DNA from 2 places in the Sphingopyxis sp. Root1497 genome. Region 1 is predicted to be linked to the other one. Evidence: predicted binding sites of a transcription regulator. Region 1 holds the regulator's gene; the other holds the start of a gene.
What was found. The regulator LexA, encoded in region 1, represses DNA repair genes until DNA is damaged. The targets are predictions, from matches to a motif close to GTTCCNCNCTTGTTCT.

Region 1 (7,340 bases):
GGATGGCGGGAATCAATCGGCTATCATGGCTTTTGGCGCTGCCGATGGCCGCCCCGTTGCTGGGTCAGGCGGCATCGGCGCAGGAAAGTGGCTCGGCCCAAGCGGCCGAATGGCCGAAAACCATGTATCAATGTCGTCACCGCGCGCCCCTCGACGGCTTCGGCGGCACGCTCGAATTCGACACGCTGTACACTGAAGCGGGCGCGATCTTTTCCGAAAGCGGCCGATGGACGTCCGATTATCTACCCAGGCGCGCCCCGCCCCTCCCGGCCGGCCTGATGGCGGAACAGTCCATCATCCTCCCCGCCGGACAGCCAAGCGGCATGACGGTCATGATCGAATGGCCCGGCGGCAATGTCTGGGACAAGACGCCTACGCCCGATCCGTCTGCCAAAGCGATGATCCGCATCGTCAATATCGACGGCGTCGCCCGGTCGATGCGGAAAAAGGAGCGCTGGCACCAATCGGTCGTGGTCCGCAACAGCGAAGTCCTCCCCTACGCGAACGGCAATGACCGCATGCTTTTCCTCAGCCCGCTCGAACCCGCGCTGATCAGCAATTATGGCGATACCTCCAACATGGACCTGACGATGCCGGTCGCGAACCTCCTGGCTTGGGGCAGCGGGCTCGAAGCGCTGACGGTCTTCGATATATTCGTCGAACCCCGGAAATATGACCCGCATAGTTTTCCCAACGGACCCGCCGGACCGATGCGGGTCGTCGGCGAATATCACATCGACATGACCGCGCTCGCCGCAGGCTTCGACAAGATCCGTGCCGAGCACCGGTGGTGGCGCGCCGGCCTCGCCGATTTCAAGACGCGCTGCGAAGCGACGCAGGTGTCGGACCCATCGCTGGAAATCATCGTTACCTGACCGCCTGTCATTATCTCTCCTTGCCTTTCCTCCGCAGCGTTGCTTGGCTTCATCGCCATGACCCAACGCCCGACTCATCTCGACGAAAGCGGCGCCGCCCATATGGTCGACGTCGGCGCCAAGCCCGCAACCGCGCGCCGCGCCGTCGCCACCGGCCGCATCACCATGTCCCCTGCAGCGCTCGAAGCCATCCGCACCGGCAACGCGCCCAAGGGCGACGTCCTCTCGACCGCGCGCATCGCCGGGATCATGGGCGCCAAGCGCACCGCCGACCTCATCCCGCTCTGCCATCCTCTCGCGCTCACCAAGGTCGGCGTCGAGTTCGAATGGGAGGAAACCGGCATTTCGGTCACCGCGACCGCCGCGACCACGGGGCCGACGGGGGTCGAGATGGAGGCGCTCACCGCCGCCTCGGTCGCGCTGCTCACCCTCTACGACATGGCGAAGGCGCTCGACCGCGCGATGGTGCTCGGCGATATCCGCCTGCTCGAAAAGAGCGGCGGCCGCTCGGGCGACTGGCACGCCGAATGAGCAAGCTGCTCCCCGTCGAGGAGGCGCAGGCACGCCTGCTCGCGCTCCGCACGCCGCTTCCTCCAGAAAATATCGCCTTTTCCGAATCGCTTGGCCGATATCTTTCGCACGATATCATCGCATTGCGCGACCAGCCTGCGGCGCCGCTTTCGGCGATGGACGGTTATGCGATCCGTTTCGCCGACCTGCCGGGACCATGGACGATCATCGGCGAGGTCGCCGCAGGCTCCGCGCCCGTCCTGCCCCTCGGCGCGCGTCAGGCGATCCGCATCTTCACCGGCGCGATGGTCCCCCACGACGCCGACACGGTCATCCTGCAGGAAGATGTCGCCGCCGACGGCACGGTCCTGACGCTGACCGGCGATGGCCCGGAGGCCCAGGGCGCCCATATTCGCGACCGCGCCAGCGACTTCGCTACCGGCGCCACGCTCGTCGCCGCCGGAACCCGGCTCAACGCCGGTGCGATCGCCGCGGCGATCATGGGTGGCGACGCGCAGCTTGTGGTCGGCGCCCGCCCGCGTGTCGCGATCCTCACCACCGGCGACGAACTCGTCCAGCCGGGCCGTGCGCTCGCGCCCGGCCAGATCCCCGACAGCAACGGCACGATGCTCGCCGCGATGCTCGCCGCCGAGCCCGCCGTGGTCAGCATCCCGCTCCACATCCGCGACGACCGTGAAATTTTATCCAAGGTATTAAAAGACCTGGCGCGACGTCACGACGTCATCGTCACCGTCGGCGGCGCCTCGGTCGGCGATCACGACCATGTCCGCGGCGCGCTCGACGATGCCGGCGGGCGGCTCGATTTCTGGAAGATCGCGATGCGCCCCGGCAAGCCGCTGATCGCGGGCACGCTCGGCGACGCGCTGCTGCTTGGCCTGCCCGGCAACCCCTCGTCGGCCTTCGTTACTGCGACCCTGTTCCTGCTCCCCCTCGTCCGCCATCTCGCCGGCGCGCGAGCCCCGCTCCCGCAACTGCGCAGGGCCCCGCTCGCGGCCCCCCTCGGCCCCGGCGGCGCGCGACGCGACTATTTGCGCGGACGGATCGACGACGGCCTTCTCTCGCCCTTCGACGGACAGGACAGCGGCCGCACCTTTCCGCTCGCTGCGGCGAATGCGCTCGTCATCCGCGAGATCGGTGCGCCGTCCCGCGCGGCGGGCGACGCGGCGGATTATATCGACATCGCTTGACAAGTTCGCTTCTGTTCCATTATCGTTCTCCTTATGTCCGAAACCGGCATCATGGAGAACGCCCGATGTTGACCGCCAAGCAGCATGAACTGCTCCACTTCATCCAGCAAAAGCTCGACGCGAGCGGCATCTCGCCGTCGTTCGAGGAGATGAAGGAGGCGCTCGGGCTCAAGTCCAAATCGGGAATCCACCGCCTGATCAGCGCGCTCGAGGAGCGCGGCTTCCTCCGCCGCCTCCCCAACCGCGCCCGCGCGCTCGAGGTCGTCAAGCTTCCCGAGGGCGGCAAGGCGGCCGTCAGCACCGATCGCGACAATGTCGTGCCGCTGCGCAAGCCCGCCCCCGCGATGCGTCCGATCGCCGCGAACGACATCGTCGAGGTTCCGCTCCACGGCAAGATCGCCGCGGGTGTGCCGATCGAGGCGTTCGAAAATCATGACAATCTCGCGGTCCCCGCGGCGCTGCTCGGCTCAGGCGAACATTATGCGCTCGAAGTGTCGGGCGACTCGATGGTCGAGGCCGGCATCTTCGACGGCGATTATGCGCTGATCCAGAAGGTCAGCACCGCGCGCGAGGGCGATATCGTCGTCGCGCTCGTCGACGGGCAGGATGCGACGCTCAAATATTTCCGCCGCGAGGGCAAGATGATCCGTCTCGATCCCGCGAACAGTGCCTATGAGCCGCAGCGCTACGCCGCCGAGCGCGTCATCGTGCAAGGGAAGTTGTCGGGACTGCTTCGTCGTTACCACTGACCTGCGGCGGGCGGCGCCACATATGCTCGTCGCCCGCGCCTAACGCCGTCACCGCGCGCGGCCGCTCACCGAGGTAAAGCGCCAGCCCGCCGGTCTGCGGCAGCGTATCGCGATCGATCGTCAGCCAGCGGCCGGCGCATTCGCGCGGCAACCAGCGTTCGCTGATCACCACATCGGCGGCGGCGCACGCCGCCGCCATGTCCGCCCCCTCGATCCGGTCGCGCCCGCGCGCCGCGAGGATGGTGCGGCCATCCTGCGTCCAGCGACAGAAATCGCGGTTGCAGGCGACATGATCGAGGTCGGTGAGCGCGGCGAGCGGCGCATCGATCCCCGCCGCCTCGGCCACCGCGTCGCGCACATAATCCCCCGCCCGCTCACGCAGCAACGCATAGCTGCCGTCGGGTTGCGCCGCGGCGATATGCTTGCCGTCGCCGGTAATCAGCACATCGGGCCGCGGCTGGGCGAGCAGGACGGCCATGCCGAGGACCAGCGGAACCGCCCCCGCCCAGCGCCAGCGCGTCCGCCACAGCAGCAGCCATATCCCGCCGAAGATCGCGAGTCCGAAACCCCAGGGCGGAAACACCGGCAGCGTCGCCACCGCGCCGGGCGCCTCGGCGACGCTGTGCGCGAGCCAGATCAGTCCGTTCAGCGCCTGCTCGGCGACCCACCAGAAGGGCGCACCGAGCCCGACGCTGTCGAACAGCAAAGCCAGCGCCTCGGCGGGCATGATGACAAAGGTCGTCAGCGGGATCGCGACGACATTGGCGAGCGCGCCATAGAGCCCCGCCTTGTGGAAATGGAACAGCGCAATCGGCGCGAGCGCGACCTCGACCGCGAGCCCGGTGATCACCAGTCCCGCGACCCCGCGTCCCAGGCGAAACACCCATGGCTCCTCGCGCCGCGCCATGAACCGCTGCATCGCGCGGCTTTCGTGCAGCGCGACGATCGCGGTGATCGCCGCGAAACTCAGCTGGAAACTCGGCCCCGCCAGCGACTCGGGACGCCAGATCAGCACGATCAGCGCGCCCGCCGCGACCAGCCGCAGCGTCAGCGCCTCGCGCCCGAGCAGGAACGCGATCAGCACCAGCAGCGCGGCGATGAACGAGCGCAAGGTCGGCACCTCGGCCCCCGCGAGCAGCGTATATCCCCCGCCAGCGAGTGCCGCGACCGCCGCCGCCAGCGGCAGCACATAGCCCGCCAGCGCCAGCCGCCGACTGAGCGCGAGCAGGCTCATCGCGATCAGCATCGCAAAGGTCACCACCGCGGTCACATGCAGTCCGCTGATCGACAGCAGATGCGCCAGCCCGCTCCGCCGCATCGCCTCCTCGTCGGCCTCGCTGATCGCGCCGCGATCGCCCGCGACGAGCGCGGCGGCGATCCCCCCCGCCGATCCGTCGATCTGCCCGTGGATATGATCGCTCAGCCGCGCCCGCAGCGTCTGCACGCCGTCCCCCGCGCCCGGCGCCCGCCCGATGTCGCCGAGCACCGTACCGACCGCGCCGATCCGGTCGAACCAGGCGCGCTGCGCGAAATCATAGCCGCCGGGCAGGCTCGCGGTCGGCGGCGGCATCAGCCGCGCGCGCAGCCCGATCGCCTCGCCCGGCGCGATGCCCTTGCCCTGTTCGCCCGCCGCGGTGATCCGCAACCGCGGCGGCAGATCGGGTCGCTTCAGTGGCCGCACGATCAGCCGGACCTGGTCCTTCGCCGGCAGCGGCTCGACGCTTTCGACGCTCGCCGAAAATTCGGTTACCACCGGCAGCGCCAGCACGGGCGCCGACACCCATAGTGCTCGCCCCCACACGAGCAACAACCCCAGCGCCATCACCGCGCATCCGACGACGACCGCGCGCCCGAACCGGCGTTGCCAGCCGATCAGCAGCCCGGCGAGCGCCCCGGCGCCCAACACCAGCAACAGCCCGATCCAGTGGGTCCGGGTGGGCAGCGCGAACCAGGCGGCGATCCCCGCGCCGAGCGCGACCGGCAGCCAAAGCGCGATCCGTTCGCGCTCGGCATCGAGCCGCGCCTCGACCGACTCGCCCACCCGCCGCACCATCGCCGCCGCGCGCAAACCAATGGGCGTTTGAAGCGGCCTTGTCGCCATGCTAGGGGCACCCCCGATCCCCGTCCCCGCCGTCCGCGGGGACCCGCAAAACTGAGTGAAAGAGGCCGTTGTGGCAACCGAAAATCAAACCATATCCGGCGAAGCGACCGGCGCTGATGTGGTGACGCGCTTCGCGCCGTCGCCCACGGGTTTCCTCCACATCGGCGGCGCGCGCACCGCGCTGTTCAACTGGCTGTTCGCGCGCCACCACGGCGGCAAGTTCCTGCTGCGCATCGAGGATACCGACCGCGCGCGCTCGACCGACGCGGCGATCGACGCGATCCTCGACGGGATGAGCTGGCTCGACCTCGATTGGGACGGCGACACCGTCTATCAATTCGCCCGCGCCGGCCGCCATGCCGACGTCGCCGCGCAGCTGCTCGCCAAGGGCGATGCCTATCGCTGCTATCTGACGCAGGACGAACTCGCCGCGATGCGCGCCGAGGCCCAGGAAAAGCGCCTGCCCTTCCGCGTCCGCAGCCCCTGGCGCGACCGGAACGACGGCGACCCCGCCGTGCCGCACGTCGTCCGCCTGCGCGCGCCGCAGGACGGCGCGGTGACGATTCCGGACAAGGTCCAGGGCGATGTCACCGTCCAGAACGCCGAACTCGACGACTTCGTCCTGCTGCGCAGTGACGGCACCCCGACCTATATGCTCAGCGTCGTTGTCGACGACAATGACATGGGCGTCACCCACGTCATCCGCGGCGACGATCATCTCAACAACGCCTTCCGCCAGCTCGCGCTGATCCGCGCGATGGACTGGCGCGAGCCCGTTTACGCGCATGTCCCGCTGATCCACGGCGCCGACGGCGCGAAGCTGTCGAAACGCCACGGCGCGCTCGGGGTCGACGCCTATCGCGACGAATTGGGCTATCTGCCCGAGGCGGTGAACAATTATCTGCTCCGCCTCGGCTGGGGCCATGGCGACGACGAGATCATCAGCCGCGCGCAGGCGACCGAGTGGTTCGACCTCGCCCATGTCGGCCGTTCGCCGTCGCGCTTCGACTTCAAGAAGCTCGAAAATCTCAACGGCCATTATCTGCGCGAAGCCGACGACGCCCGCCTCGCCGCGCTCGTCGCCCCGATGACCGGCACGCTTCTCGGCCGTGATCTCTCCGCCGCGGATCAGGCGCTGCTCGCGCAGGCGATGCCGGCGCTCAAGCCGCGCGCCAAGACGCTGCACGAGATCGCCGACGGCGCGACCTTCCTCTTCGCCGACGAACCGCTGGTGATGGACGAGAAGGCCGCAGCGGTGCTACAGGACGCACCGGAGGGGATGCTCGCTTCGGTCGCCGACCGTTTGCGCGCGCTGTCCGGCTGGTCGCAAGAAATGGTGGAGGCCGCAATTCGCGAAGAGAGCGAAGCGGCCGGCGTCGGGCTCGGGAAACTGGCCCAACCGCTGCGGGCGGCCCTCACCGGGCGGACCGTATCGCCGGGGATTTTCGACGTGCTGCTGCTGCTGGGCCGCGATGCCAGCCTGGCGCGACTTGACGCAGCGCACAATAATCCGGCAGGGGCGTAGCCACAGCGACTCCCGCCGCCACAACAGGGGAAGAATATGACCGACCAGACCGCAAAGATCACCCTGGGGGACACCACCGTCGAGAACCCCGTGCTCAAGGGCACCGTCGGCCCCGACGTCATCGATATCCGCAAGCTTTACGCGCAGACCGGCGCCTTCACCTACGACCCCGGTTTCACCTCGACCGCGAGCTGCGAATCGAACCTGACCTATATCGACGGCGACGAGGGCGTCCTGCTCCATCGCGGCTACGCGATCGGCGACCTCGCCGAAAATAGCAGCTTCATGGAAACCTGCTACCTGCTGCTCAACGGCGAACTGCCGAGCGCGGACGAACTCGCCACCTTCGACACCACGATCACCCGCCACACG
Region 2 (7,340 bases), on a different contig from region 1:
CAGCGCGAAACTGAAATTGCTCACCGCCATCAGGATCAGGCTGATCAGCACCGACTTCTTCATGCCGAGCCGGGCATAGAGGATGCCGCCGATGAAAATGCCGATCAGATAGGCCCAGAAACCGATACCGACGTCATAGATGGCGATCTCGTCGTTGCTGAATCCCAGGTCATCGAGCAGCAGGCGCAGCGTCAGCTGGCCCAGCGTGTCGCCGATCTTGTGGAGAAGGATGAACAGCAGCACCAGCCACGCGCCATGGCGGCTGAAAAATTCGGTGAACGGGCCGACGATGCCGGCGACGATGCCGGGACGCCCCTCGCGGGTCACCGCGTCGCGGTGTCGCTCGGGCTCGCCGACCCAGAAGGCGGCGATCACGGCCGGCAGGGCGAACAGCGCGCAGGCCAGATAAGCCGCTTCCCACCCCTGTCGTGCCGCCAGAAACAGCGCCAGCCCGCCCGCGCCTGCGGAACCCAGCCGCCAGCCATATTGCGACATGCCCGACCCGACGCCAAGCTGTTCGGGCTTGAGAATCTCGATGCGATAGGCGTCGATGACGACGTCGAACGTCGCGCCGGCAAAGCCGACGAGGACGGCACCGACGGCCATTTCGAACAGCGCGGCGAATTCGCCTTCGTGGCCAAGTCCGAACAATTGCATGAATTGGCCCACCGGCGACCCACCGACGTTGGTTGGATCGACCAGCGCGAGGTTGCCCACCGCGAGCATCACCAGCGCTGCGGTCAGGATCAGCCACGACACGCGCTGACCGAGACGACCGATGACGGGAAGGCGCACCGCATCGACGACCCACGCCCATAGCGGCTTGAGATTATAGACGAGGAACGCGAGCGAAAAGGCGGTGATGGACGATTTCTGAAACCCGTCCTGCGCCAGTCGCGTGGTCAGCGTCGCCCCGATCATCGCAAAGGGAAAGCCCGACGAAATGCCGAGAAGCAAGGCAGCCAGCGGCGCGCGCTGAAGATAGGGGCGGATACTGTCCGACCAGCTCTGGCGCGGCGGCGTCACGGTTTCAGGCTGCAAGCTCGTCTCCCCTTCCCGCCACGCGGAACCTCGAAGACGGGCCTAAAGCCTCGGGGTCAAATTGGAAGCGCCTATTTGGCGGCCCAGCGCTGAACCGTTCGGCTTACGCCGCCTCGGGCCGCCAATATGTCGTCAGCCCGCTCACCTTGCGCGGCGGCGCCTCGTTCTTGCAGCTCATCGCCTCGAGCGCCCGCAGCGCCGCGACCAGCGCCGACGCGCTGTGTGGCTTGTTCAGGCAGGCGAGCGCGATGTCGGCGGCATCCTCGGGGCATTGGCCGGTCACCAGCAGCACCGCGATGCCGCGATCGCGCGCCAGCCGCGCGACGTCGCGCCCGGTCATGTCGCCCGCGAGTCCGAGGTCGAGCACCAGCGCGTCGATCTGTTCGACCGCCATCAGCGCCACCGCCGCCTCACCCGAATCGACCGAGGCGATCACGTCGTAACCGCTGTGTTTCAGGGTCCGCTCATTGTCGAACGCGACCAGCGGGTCATCCTCGATGACCAGCAGCCGCTTAATGCACGACGGGCGGGGCGCGAACAGCATGATGACTCCCTTTATCGGCGACATGACGCGCTGATACCCTTCCTGCAAGCCGGCTTTTGCGCACCATCGACGAAGCGGTGCATTTCCGGCTATGAGCGTGGTCACAGCGCAACACTTTGCCCCGAATAACGACAAGAAAGCCGTTTCCGTTCCCATGAAATCACCCCGCCCTCCCCGATCGGGGCCGCGCACCGCGCGCCCCGCCGACGACAAGCCCGATGCCCTCCGCGGCCGCCGCGCCGCGCGCGTCGCCGCGCCCCCGCGCAAAGCCAAGGATGCCGAGCCCGAGCATGAGGACGGCCCGCAGCGCATCGCCAAGCTGCTCGCCCGCGCTGGCGTCGGATCGCGCCGCGACGTCGAACGCATGGTCGAGGAAGGGCGCATCGCGCTCAACGGCCAGATCGTGGTGCACCCGGCGCCGCTGCTGACCTCGCTGGAAGGGCTGACCGTCGACGGCAATCCGGTCGCCAAGCCGGTCTCGACGCGACTCTATCGTTTTCACAAGCCCGCGGGCTGCATCACCGCGGCGCGCGATCCCAAGGGGCGCAAGACGATCTATGACCTGCTGCCCAAGGGCCTGCCGCGCCTGATGCCCGTCGGCCGCCTCGACTATAATACCGAGGGGCTGCTGCTGCTGACCAACGACGGCGAGTTCAAGCGCCAGCTCGAACTGCCCGCCAGCGGGGTCGAACGCACCTATCGCGCCCGCGCCTTTGGCGAGATCAGCCAGGTCCAGCTCGAGGAACTGGCGATGGGGATCGAGATCGAGGGCGTGCGCTATGGCAAGATCATCGCCAACCTCGAACGCCGCACCGGGCGCAACCAGTGGGTCGAAATGACGCTGACCGAGGGGAAGAATCGCGAAGTGCGCAAGGTGCTCGAACATTTCGGGCTGCAGGTCAGCCGCCTGATCCGCACCCGTTACGGCGAGTTCAGCCTCGAAGGGCTTGGCATGGGCGATGTCGACGTCGTGCCGCGCGACGATCTGTTCAAATTCCGCCGCCACCTCGGTTCGGGCAAGCCCTGATGCGTGTGATTTCGGGAGAATGGCGCGGCCGCAAGCTGATCGCGCCCAAGGGCGATGCGACGCGGCCGACCGCCGACCGCACGCGCGAGACCCTGTTCTCGATGCTCGCGAGCCGCCTCGGCAGCTTCGAAGGGCTCCACGTCGCCGACCTGTTCGCGGGATCAGGCGCGCTCGGCATCGAGGCGCTGTCGCGCGGCGCCGAGCATTGCCTGTTCGCCGAGCAGGATCGCGACGCGCTCGATGCGTTGACGGGCAATCTCGCCGCGCTTGGCGCCGCCGCGCGTGCGGATGTGCGCGCCGGATCGGTGCTCAGCCTCGGCCCGGCGAAACGCAGCTACGACCTGCTGCTGCTCGACGCCCCATACGCCACCGGCGCCGGCAGCGTCGCGCTCGACAAATTGAACCGCCTCGGCTGGATCGCGCCCGAGACCTGGGTTTCGGTCGAAACTGGCGAGAAGGAGGCCGTCGAGGTCGCGGGCTTCGAGATCGATGCCGAACGCAAGGTTGGCAAAGCGAAGCTGACGCTGCTGCGTTCCGTATAGATCCTCCCTGCGGCGTAGCCGTGGGGAGGATTCAGGATGGGCGCCCGCGCACCATCGCCAGCCCGCCGAAACTGATCACTCCGGCGAGCGCGAGATACAGCCCGACCGCCCCGGTGCCGCGCCAGTCGCCGAGCGCCTGCGCGACGATCGGTGCGGCGGCGCCGCCCAAAATGCCGCCGGCGTTGAAGGTCATCGACGCGCCGGTGTAGCGCACCTCGACCGGGAACAGCCCGGTCAGCCAGGCGCCGAGCGGGCCATAGACCAGCCCCATCACGAACAGCGCCGACGCGAGTCCGGCAAAGATCAGCCACCACGATCCCGACGCCAGCGCCGGCCCGAACAGGAAGCCGATCAGGATCGTCGCGCCGCATCCCCAGGTCAGCACTTTCTGCGCGCTCGCCGCGTCGCTCCAGTAACCGGCGACGATAATCCCTACCGCCATGAACAGGATCGCGCCGAGCTGGATCAGCAGGAACTGCTCCTTCGGATAACCGAGCGTCGTCGTGCCATGCGCGAGCGCGAAGCTGGTCGAGAGGTAGAAGATCGCGAAACAGGCGACGACCGCGAAGGTGCCCGCGAGCGTCGGCAGCAGATGATGCTTGACCAGCTCGCCGATCGGCACCCCGACGGGGCGATCCTGTTCGAGCGCCTCGGCGAAATCGGGGGTCTCGCCGATCTTGAGCCGCACCCACAGCCCGAGTCCGACGAGGATCGCCGACAGCAGGAAGGGGATGCGCCATCCCCATGCGGCGAACTCGGCATCGCTCATGCCCAGCCCGAGCAGCAGGAACAGGCCATTCGCCGCGATGAACCCCACCGGCGCGCCCAATTGCGGCACCATGCCGAAACGCGCGCGCCAGCCCGGCGGCGCATTCTCGACCGCGAGCAACGCCGCTCCGCCCCACTCGCCGCCCAGCCCGAAGCCCTGTCCGAAGCGCAGGATGCAGAGCAGCAGCGGCGCGACCCAGCCGACCATCGCATAGGTCGGCAGGAAAGCGATCAGCAGCGTCGAAATGCCCATCAGCATCAGCGACGCGACCAATGTCGATTTGCGCCCGATCCGGTCGCCATAATGGCCGAACACCACCGCCCCGACGGGCCGCGCAAAAAAGGCGAGGCCGAAGCTCATGAAGCTCAGCATCAGCTGCGCCGACGGCGATTCGGACGGAAAGAAGAGCGGCCCGAACACCAAAGCGGCGGCGGTGCCATAGATATAGAAATCGTAGAATTCGACCGCGGTGCCGACGAGGCTCGCGGTCAGGATGCGCCGATGCTTGCGATAGGGTGCCAGATCCATGGGCGAACAACCCCTCCCCTTGTTGATTTTCGCCGCCTTGGGCGCTTTGGGCGGTCGAACGCAAGACCGAATAGATTTCGCGCGCTGGCGCACGACGGCCGCGGCAATCCCCATCGGCGATGGTTGACGTCCGGCCTCGCTCTTCTAAAACGCGCGCAATGCAACTGGCCTATATCAAGGACGAGCCCGGGTTCGAAGCCGGCTTGCGTTTCCAGATATCGCCGCACGTCGAACATTTCGCCAGTCTGGTCTGGAGTTTTCCCTTCGGCGAAATCTTTTGCGCCCCTCTTCGCCGCGCAACCGACCGGTTCGATCCTTATGGGGTGTGCGAAATTCCATCCCCCTGTTGGATCGAAATCGCTCGCGCCGCCGACGAATGGGATAATCGGCTGCGCGCCGACCTCCCGATTCCGGACGATATCCGCCTCTTCGGTGGAGGAGAACTCGCCCAGCTGCTGGAAAATAGCGGAGGTCGACGCCGATGCCTCGACGCGCTCCGGCTGACATCATATTGGCTTCGCAAGGCTGCGGCGGAGTATCCGACGCTCACTTTCTACGGCGTATAGATCCGACGACGTCTACCCGCATCACTGGCCTTTTGCCGGTACCCGCGCCCGCAACCCTTGCAATTCCCGCCCCGACAAAGGCGGCAGCGACGCCGCCGCTTTGCCGTCGCGCAGGCGTTTGCGATCCTTTTCCGACGGCTCGACGCGGCGGACGCGCACCGCGGCATGACCCTGCGCCTTGATGCCGAGTTCCTCGGCCGCGGCGCGCGACAGGTCGATGATCCGGCCCTGCGCAAAGGGGCCGCGATCGTTGACCCGCACGATGATCCGGCGGCCGCTGTCGAGCGCGGTCACCTCGACATAGGTCGGCAGCGGCAGCGTGGTGTGCGCGGCGGTGATCCAGCCGGGCCGGAATGGCTCGCCATTGGCGGTGCGGTTGCCCGATTCGTTGCCGTACCAGCTGGCGTAGCCGACCGCGTCATAACCCGGCGCGGCGGCGGGCACATAGGTGGTGCCGCGAACCGCATAAGCCGGGCCGATCCGCACCGGGGTGTCGCTGACGGCACGGAAATTGCCGCCGGCGCAGGCGGTTAGCAGCAGGGCTGCCGATGCGGGGATCAGGGAACAGGCGCGCATCTGGGTGACGGTAGAGGCGAAGATGGGCGGGATAAAGGGTTGCGTGGGTATTTGGGCGTGGGGAGCGGACGATCCTCCCCGGAACGGGGAGGATCGCTATGTCCGCAACCAAATCCACCCCTCCCCGCTGGACAGCGCGCGCGCTGTTCCCTAATCGTTCGCGCGTGAACGATACCCCTGCCTCGATGCCCGACCTCGCCCGCCCCGATCCCTCGGACCCGCCCTATCTGCGCGGTCTCAACGGCCCGCAGCGCCAGGCGGTGCTGACCACCGAAGGTCCGGTGCTGATGCTCGCCGGCGCGGGCACGGGCAAGACCGCGGCGCTCACCGCGCGGCTCGCCCACATCATCGCGACGCGGCGCGCCTGGCCGTCCGAAATCCTCGCGGTCACCTTCACCAACAAGGCGGCGCGCGAGATGCGCGAGCGGATCGGGCGGATGATCGGTGACGCGGTCGAGGGCATGCCCTGGCTCGGCACCTTCCACAGCATCGCGGCGAAGATGCTGCGCCGCCACGCCGAACTGGTCGGCCTGCAGAGCAATTTCACCATCCTCGACACCGACGATCAACTGCGCGTGCTCAAGCAGCTGATCCAGGCCGAGGGGCTCGACGAGAAGCGCTGGCCGGCGCGCCAGCTCGCGGGACTCATCGACAAGTGGAAGAACCGCGGGCTCGTCCCCGCCGACCTCGATGCCGCCGACAAGGAAGCCTGGGCCGACGGCAAGGGCCAGCATTTTTACGCGCTCTATCAGGCGCGGCTGAAGACGCTCAACGCCTGCGATTTCGGCGACCTGCTGCTCCACATGCTGGTGATCCTCAAGACCCACCGCGACGTGCTCGAACAGTATCAGCAACGCTTCAAATATATCCTCGTCGACGAATATCAGGACACCAACGCCAGCCAATATCTGTGGTTGCGGCTGCTGGCGCAATCGCGCAAGAATATCTGCGTGGTCGGCGACGACGACCAGTCGGTGTACAGCTGGCGCGGCGCCGAGGTCGCGAACATTCTGCGCTTCGACAAGGATTTCCCGGGCGCGACCGTCATCCGCCTCGAACAAAATTACCGCTCGACACCGCAGATCCTCGCCGCCGCCTCGGCGCTGATCGCGCAGAACAGCGGCCGCCTTGGCAAGACCTTGTGGACCGAACTCGAGCCGGGCGACAAGGTCCGCGTCGTCGGCGTCTGGGACGGCCCCGAGGAGGCGCGCCGCGTCGGCGAGGAACTCGAAACGCTCCAGCATCGCCGCGTGTCGCTCGACCGCGCCGCGATCCTCGTCCGCGCCCAGTTTCAGACCCGCGAGTTCGAAGACCGCTTCATCGCGATCGGCATGCCGTACCGCATCGTCGGCGGTTTCCGCTTTTACGAACGCGCCGAAATCCGCGATGCCCTCGCCTATCTGCGCCTCGTCCAGTCGCCCGCCGACGACCTCGCCTTCGAACGCATCGTCAATGTCCCCAAACGCGGCCTCGGCGACAAGGCGATCCAGCGCATCCACCAGTTCGCCCGCGCCGAACGCGCGCCCTTGCTGCAGGCGGCGTCGCAGATCACCGAAACCGACGAACTCACCCCGCAGGCGCGGCGCCAGCTCGCCACGTTCGTCGCGCAGATGCGCGGCTGGCGGACCAAGGCGAACGACCTGTCGCATCCCGAACTCACCCAACTGATCCTCGACGAATCGGGCTATACCGCGATGCTCCAGGCCGACCGCAGCGTCGAAGCCGCGGGCCGCCTTGAAAACCTGTC

Region 2: the regulator LexA is predicted to act here: its motif matches at 5,739-5,754, upstream of ASD67_RS22360 (ATP-dependent helicase).

The regions. Positions count from the first base shown of each region.
Region 1 is NZ_LMGF01000004.1:313,949-321,288, forward strand. It holds gene ASD67_RS13040 (hypothetical protein) at 3-875, shown strand; gene moaC (cyclic pyranopterin monophosphate synthase MoaC) at 933-1,406, shown strand; gene ASD67_RS13050 (molybdopterin molybdotransferase MoeA) at 1,403-2,593, shown strand; gene lexA (transcriptional repressor LexA) at 2,659-3,342, shown strand; gene ASD67_RS13060 (ComEC/Rec2 family competence protein) at 3,296-5,395, opposite strand; gene gltX (glutamate--tRNA ligase) at 5,514-6,968, shown strand; gene ASD67_RS13070 (citrate synthase) at 7,005-7,340, shown strand, end outside.
Region 2 is NZ_LMGF01000005.1:1,650,943-1,658,282, forward strand. It holds gene ASD67_RS22325 (MFS transporter) at 1-1,041, opposite strand, end outside; gene ASD67_RS22330 (response regulator) at 1,145-1,585, opposite strand; gene ASD67_RS22335 (pseudouridine synthase) at 1,740-2,612, shown strand; gene rsmD (16S rRNA (guanine(966)-N(2))-methyltransferase RsmD) at 2,612-3,154, shown strand; gene ASD67_RS22345 (MFS transporter) at 3,186-4,451, opposite strand; gene ASD67_RS22350 (hypothetical protein) at 4,610-5,017, shown strand; gene ASD67_RS22355 (septal ring lytic transglycosylase RlpA family protein) at 5,039-5,593, opposite strand; gene ASD67_RS22360 (ATP-dependent helicase) at 5,779-7,340, shown strand, end outside.